2 regions of the Mycobacterium lehmannii genome follow, and region 1 is predicted to be linked to the other one. Evidence: predicted binding sites of a transcription regulator. Region 1 holds the regulator's gene; the other holds the start of a gene.
What was found. The regulator HspR, encoded in region 1, represses chaperone genes until heat shock. The targets are predictions, from matches to a motif close to ANNTGAGTNNNNNNNACTCANNT.
Positions count from the first base shown of each region.

Region 2: a site for HspR is predicted at 2,011-2,033, ahead of lon (endopeptidase La). Genes of this name have one in related genera too.

Region 1 is NZ_LQIR01000067.1:210,541-213,956, reverse strand. It holds gene dnaJ (molecular chaperone DnaJ) at 90-1,268, shown strand; gene AU192_RS23050 (heat shock protein transcriptional repressor HspR) at 1,268-1,672, shown strand; gene AU192_RS23045 (aldose 1-epimerase) at 1,681-2,583, opposite strand; gene AU192_RS23040 (NAD(P)-dependent alcohol dehydrogenase) at 2,681-3,416, opposite strand, start outside.
Region 2 is NZ_LQIR01000001.1:77,231-80,646, forward strand. It holds gene lon (endopeptidase La) at 1-1,998, opposite strand, end outside; gene AU192_RS00385 (esterase family protein) at 2,240-3,244, opposite strand.

The DNA of each region.
Region 1 (3,416 bases):
GACGATGGATCCCACGAGATTCGTGGGCAACCAGCAAAATCTAAGTGAGACTGCGATAAACCTACAGAAGCGGAAGGAGGTGACGCGGTATGGCCCAGCGTGAATGGGTCGAGAAGGACTTCTACTCCGAGCTCGGCGTCTCCTCTGACGCCAGCGATCAGGACATCAAGCGGGCGGCCCGAAAGTTGCTCGCGGAGAACCATCCCGACCGCAACCCCGGCAACTCGGCCGCCGAGGAGCGGTACAAGGCCGTCTCCGAGGCCAAGGAGGTGCTCACCGATCCGGCCAAGCGCAAGGAGTACGACGAGACCCGGCGGCTGTTCGCCAACGGCGGGTTCGGCCGGGGCCGGTTCGGCGGCGGTGGGGGCTACGGCGGGTTCGGCGGCGGCGACGGCGTCGAGTTCAACCTGAACGACCTGTTCGATGCGGCCGGTCAGACCGGCGGCGCGAACATCGGCGACCTGTTCGGTGGCCTCTTCGGCCGCGGCGCACAGCAGCCGCGACCCAGCAGGCCGCGTCGAGGCAACGACCTCGAGACCGAGGCGGAGCTGTCGTTCCTGGAAGCCACCAAGGGTGTGGCGATGCCGTTGCGGCTCACCAGTCCCGCGCCGTGCACGAACTGTCATGGCAGCGGCGCCCGCCCCGGTACGAGTCCGAAGGTCTGCCCAAACTGCAACGGGTCCGGGGTGATCAACCGCAACCAGGGTGCGTTCGGATTCTCCGAGCCGTGCACCGAGTGTCGCGGCAGCGGGTCGATCATCGAGCACCCCTGTCAGGATTGTAAGGGCACCGGCGTGACCACCCGCACCCGCACGATCAACGTGCGGATTCCGCCGGGTGTGGAGGACGGTCAACGGATTCGGTTGGCCGGCCAGGGCGAAGCGGGCCTGCGCGGCGCACCGTCGGGCGACCTGTACGTCACCGTTCACGTCAGGCCCGACAAGGTGTTCGGCCGTGACGGCGACGACCTGACCGTTACCGTACCCGTCAGCTTCCATGAATTGGCGCTGGGCACAACGCTTTCGGTGCCGACACTGGAAGGCAAGGTCGGCGTGCGAGTGCCCAAGGGCACCTCCGACGGACGCATCTTGCGCGTGCGCGGCCGTGGTGTGCCGAAACGCTCTGGCGGACACGGCGATCTGCTGGTGACGGTGAAGGTGGCGGTGCCGCCGAACCTGGAGGGCGAGGCGGCCGAGGCGTTGGAGGCCTATGCGAAGGCGGAGCGGGCCAGCGGCTTCGATCCGCGGGCCGGATGGGCAGGTGCGTAATGGCTGCGAAGCGGTCCAATGACGAGGCCCGTACGTTCCTGATCTCCGTGGCCGCCGAGCTGGCGGGCATGCATGCCCAGACGCTGCGCACGTATGACCGGCTCGGGCTGGTGCGTCCGCAACGTACCTCCGGTGGCGGCAGGCGCTACTCGCAGCACGACGTCGAGTTGCTCCGCGAGGTGCAACGGCTGAGCCAGGACGAGGGTGTCAACCTCGCGGGCATCAAGCGCATCATCGAGCTGACCAACCAGGTCGAGGCGCTGCAGGCACGGGTCCGGGAGCTGACCGAGGAAGTCGAGGCGCTGCGCGGGTCGCCGCGCCGCGATATCGCCGTGATGCCCAAGAGCACCGCGGTCGTGGTCTGGCAGCCCGGAGCCGGCCGGCGGCGACGCCAGGCGGAGTAGAGCCTTCGTCAACGAATCCTGATCGAGAACCGAGCGGTCTCCGGCTTGCCTGGGGCCGCTTTTCGGTATCCGCCTCTGCGCAGCGCGTCCGTCGGGGCCGCCATCGGTTCGATGCCGATCAGGTCATCGTTGGGTGGCGCGAAGAGTTGCGCTGCGGGATAACCGGTTTCGAACGTCACGTCGATGCGGCGCGCACCTCCGGCGAGGGTGAAAACCGCCCCTTCGGGCACCTGGTCGAAACCGTCGTCGTAGGCGGTGACCATCAGGGTCTGCTCACCACCTGGCCACGATTCGTGAGCGCCGGTGGGTATGCCCTTGTCGTCCACCGGCAGATGGCGCATCGCCGGGGTGCGCAGCGTCCACTCCTCGCGCGGCACACCGGGGATCTTCACGTAGGGGTGATAGCCGAAGCACAGCGGTACGGACACCGACGAGGTGGGCGTCACGGTGGTCTCGATGGTGAGCTTGCGGTCGTCCAGCGTCACGTGCTGGGTGAGCACGTGGGGGAAGGGAAACGCCGCGAGCAGTTGCGGGTCGGCGCCGTAGTCGAGCACGGCGGTCAGGCTGTTGTCTGTGCGGTCGCTGACCTCCCATCCGGGATAGGCGGCGAGCAAGCCGTGGATCGGGGCGCCGTGCTCATCGGTCCGGACGCCGCCTGCACCCGGCGTCAGGGTGACGACGGACCCGTCGACCTCATAGGTGTTGGCGCTCAACCGGTTCGCCCACGGGTACAGGATCGGGATGCCCATCGTCTTGCCGTTGTTCACATAGGCGGTCAGACCGCGGCGCTGACCGAGGAACTCGTCACCGGAGTCGGCCAACGACGTGCCCACCATGCCTGCGGCGGGGACGAACGTCGCGGTCAGGTCCGAAGACGGATCGCTGAGCGTGACGGCATCGAAGTCAACCACAAGACGATCGTCGCACGAGCACCTGACCGGTTCGTGAATCTGGCGACGCTGGAGGCGTCGAAACCGTCGTCAGACGCACAATCCAGACACCCTCTGCTCAGTCGTAGACGATCACCGCGCGGCCGACGAAATCACCGCGGCCCAGCGCGTCGATGTGGTCGTTGACGTCTTCGAAGCGGACCTGCGTCACGCTGTCCTTGATCTTGCCGGCCTCGGCGAGCGCGACGACCTCGGTGAGGTCGGTGTAGTTGCCCCAGAACGAGCCGAAGAACGTGTACTCCCTGCCGACGATCGGAAACAGCGGGATGTCGACGCGGTTGCCCACCAGGCCGACCGATGCGACCGCACCCTCCGTGGCCAACAGCGCGAACGCCAACCGGATGCTGTCCTCGGCGCCGACACACTCGATGACCGCGTCGAACTCGCGCCTGCCGGTGGCCTGCTCGAGCGCGTCACGCACCTGGTCGTCGGTCCTACCCCTGGTGTTGATCGTGTGGTCAGCGCCGTTTTCGGTTGCCAGCGCCAGCTTTTCGTCGCTGCGGGCGAAGGCGACCACCCTCGCACCCGCACCGAGCAGCTTGGCGTACTGAACGGCGTAGGCGCCGAGGCCGCCGACTCCCATCACCGCCAACGTCGTTCCCGGCCCGAGCACCCCTGCCGCGCGCAGCTTCTTCAGGCCGCGGTACGGGGTCAGACCCGCATCGGTGAGCGGCGCCAGGGAGAGCGGCGACAGGTCGGCTCCGACGGATATCACCTGTTGGTACGCCACCGGAACGTATTCGGCGTACCCGCCGTGCGGACCGAAGCCGACCCAGTGGCCCTGGTTGCAGATC
Region 2 (3,416 bases), on a different contig from region 1:
CGGCACGGCGCCCGCGGGCACGTGCACGTGGATCCGGCGGTCCAGCGCCTTGGGGTCGACGCCCAGCTGCTCGGCGTGCGAGCGCACGTAGGACAGCGCGATCTGCGCGGACTCCTTCATGACCTCGCCCAGTTGCCCGGTCAGTTGCAGCCCGGGCTCACCGTCGGTCGCCCCGGCCTCGATGTAGAGCACATCGCCGCCGAGGCCGGTGACCGCCAACCCGGTGGCCACGCCCGGTACCGCCGTGCGCTCGGCCGATTCCGGCAGGAAGCGCGGACGACCCAGGAACTCAACGAGATCCGACTCGTCGACGGTGATGGTCGTGATCCCGTCGGAAGCCAGCTTCGTCGTCACCTTGCGCAGCGCTTTGGCCAACAGCCGCTCGAACTGACGCACACCCGGCTCGCGGGTGTAGTCGGCGGCGATCTTGCGCAGCGCCGCCTCGGTCACGATCACCTCGTCCTCGGTCAGCGCCGCCCGTTCGCGCTGCCGGGGCAGCAGGAAGTCGCGGGCGATGGCGACCTTGTCGTCCTCGGTGTAGCCGTCGATCTGGACCAGTTCCATGCGGTCCAGCAACGCCGAGGGAATGTTCTCGATGACGTTGGCCGTGGCCAGGAACACCACGTCCGACAGGTCCAGATCGAGGTCCAGGTAGTGGTCGCGGAACGTGTGGTTCTGCGCGGGGTCCAAGACCTCCAGCAGCGCTGCCGCGGGGTCCCCACGGAAGTCGGAGCCGACCTTGTCGATCTCGTCGAGCAGCACGACGGGGTTCATCGAACCCGCTTCACCGACGGCACGCACGATGCGGCCGGGCAGCGCGCCGACGTAGGTACGCCGGTGGCCACGGATCTCGGCCTCGTCGCGCACGCCGCCGAGGGCGACGCGAACGAACTTGCGGCCCAACGCGCGAGCCACGCTCTCACCCAGCGAGGTCTTGCCGACACCGGGTGGACCGGCCAGCACCATCACCGCACCCGAACCGCGACCGCCGACGACCTGCAGTCCGCGCTGGGCGCGGCGCGCCCGCACGGCCAGGTACTCGACGATGCGGTCCTTGACGTCCTCGAGGCCGTGGTGGTCGGCGTCCAAAATCTCCCGCGCTGCCTTGAGGTCGGTCGAGTCCTCGGTGTGGACGTTCCACGGCAGGTCGAGCACGGTGTCCAACCAGGTGCGGATCCACCCGCTTTCCGGGCTCTGATCGCTCGCGCGCTCGAGCTTGCCGACCTCACGCAGGGCGGCCTCGCGCACCTTCTCCGGCAGGTCCGCGGCCTCGATGCGGCCGCGATAGTCGTCGGAGCCGTCGGGTTCGTCCTCGCCGAGTTCCTTGCGGATGGCGTTGAGCTGCTGACGCAGCAGGAACTCCTTCTGCGTCTTCTCCATGCCCTCACGCACGTCTTCGGCGATCTTCTCGGTGACCTCGACCTCGGCCAGCTGCGCACCCGTCCACTCGATCAGCGCGCGCAACCGCTCGGCCACATCCGGCGTCTCGAGCAGCTGGCGCTTCTGGACCTGGGTCAGGTACGACGCGTAGCCCGCGGTGTCGGCCAGCGCCGACGGGTCGGAGAGCTGGTTGACGAAATCGATGATCTGCCAGGCCTCGCGCCGCTGCAGCATCGCCAGCAGCAGCTTCTTGTACTCGGCCGCGAGCTCATAGGCCGCCTCGGGCACCGGGTCTTGTTCCTCGACCACGGTCACCTCGACCCACAGCGCCGCGCCAGGTCCGGTGGCGCCGGCCCCGATGTGCGCACGGCTCTCACCCCGCACCACCGCGGCGGGTCCGCCGACCATGCGCCCGATCTGCACGATCGAGGCCAGCACCCCGTAGGAGGGGTAACGGTCCTCGAGGCGGGGAGCGATCAGCAGTTCTCCGGATTCGCTCGCGCGGGCAGCATCGACCGCGGCCCGCGCGGCCTCGTCGAGCTCGATCGGCACGACCATCCCGGGCAGCACGATCGACTCGCTCGAGAACAAGACCGGAACTGTCTTGGCTTCAGCCATCAATCCTCCAAAGTTTGAGTCTGTTGCGCTCAACCTTTAGATGGCCTGATTTGTTCCCCGACGCACAGGGCGGCGTATGCCTACCGCGAAATAGCATTCCCGGTCGCTGATGACCCGGTTCACCACCATGAGCTCTCACTCGCGGCGTAGTTGACCAACCCGAACACCCGTAGACGGCAGGAAGCCTGCCGTTCGGGGGAAACGGCAGGCTCCCTGTTGTGGGTGGATCTACGCGGTGCGGTTATGCACTGGCCTGTGCACCCAGCACCCGCTGGATGTCAGGCTTCATCATCTCCAGCTGTTGACCCCAGTAGCCCCAGCTGTGAGTCCCCTGTGGCGGGAAGTTGAACACACCGTTGGTGCCACCCGCGGCGACGTAGTTGTCCTTGAAGGTGACGTTGGTCCGCAAGGTGAACCCTTCGAGGAACTGTGCCGCCATCAGGTTCTGGCCGGCCGTGCCGCCATCGAGATCCGACGGCGTACCTGTGCCGCAGTAGATCCAGATGCGGGTGTTGTTGGCCACCAGCTGGTTGATGTTGACCATCGGGTCGTTGCGCTTCCACGCCGGATCCGACGACGGACCCCACATGCTCTCGGCGTTGTACCCGCCCGCGTCTTGCATCGCGAGACCGATCAGCATCGGCCACCAGCCCTCGGACGGATTGAGGAAGCCCGACAGCGAGGCGGCGTAGATGAACTTCTGCGGGTGGTAGATCGCGTACGTCAGCGCGGTGCTGCCGGCCATCGAAATACCCACCACGGCATTGCCGTTCTGGGACACGCCCCTGTTGGCTTCCAGCCACGCCGGGAGTTCCTGCGTCAGGAACGTCTCCCACTTGTAGGTGTAGTCCTGGCCGTTACCCCGCGACGGCTGGTACCAGTCGGTGTAGAAACTGGACTGCCCGCCGACCGGCATGACGACCGAGAGCCCGGACTGGTAGTACCACTCGAAGGCGGGGGTGTTGATGTCCCAGCCGTTGAAATCGTCCTGGGCACGCAGACCGTCGAGCAGATACACCGCGTGCGGTCCACCGCCCTGGAACTGGACCCGGATATTGCGGTTCATCGCGGGGGAGAACACGTCCAGATACTCGACGGGCAACCCGGGCCGCGAGAACGCACCGGCAGTGGCCGAACCCCCGGCGAAGCCGATCAGTCCGGGCAGCGCCGCCACGGCGAACGCCACCACCGCCATTCGGCGAAACAGTTTTGTACCGGTACCCCGGCACCTCTCCAAAATCTTCATAACGGCAACCAACCCACCTTTCATCGCTTCCACAAGCAATTGCCGTTTGCTGTGCGTGGGTAATGAAACACGTACTCGCACCGCGACTGTCGCCCCGACATGCGGTTGCCACATCGCGGTTGGCTAACGATTACGACTCAGCGAGGACTCACCTGCACCGGAAATCCGCTGT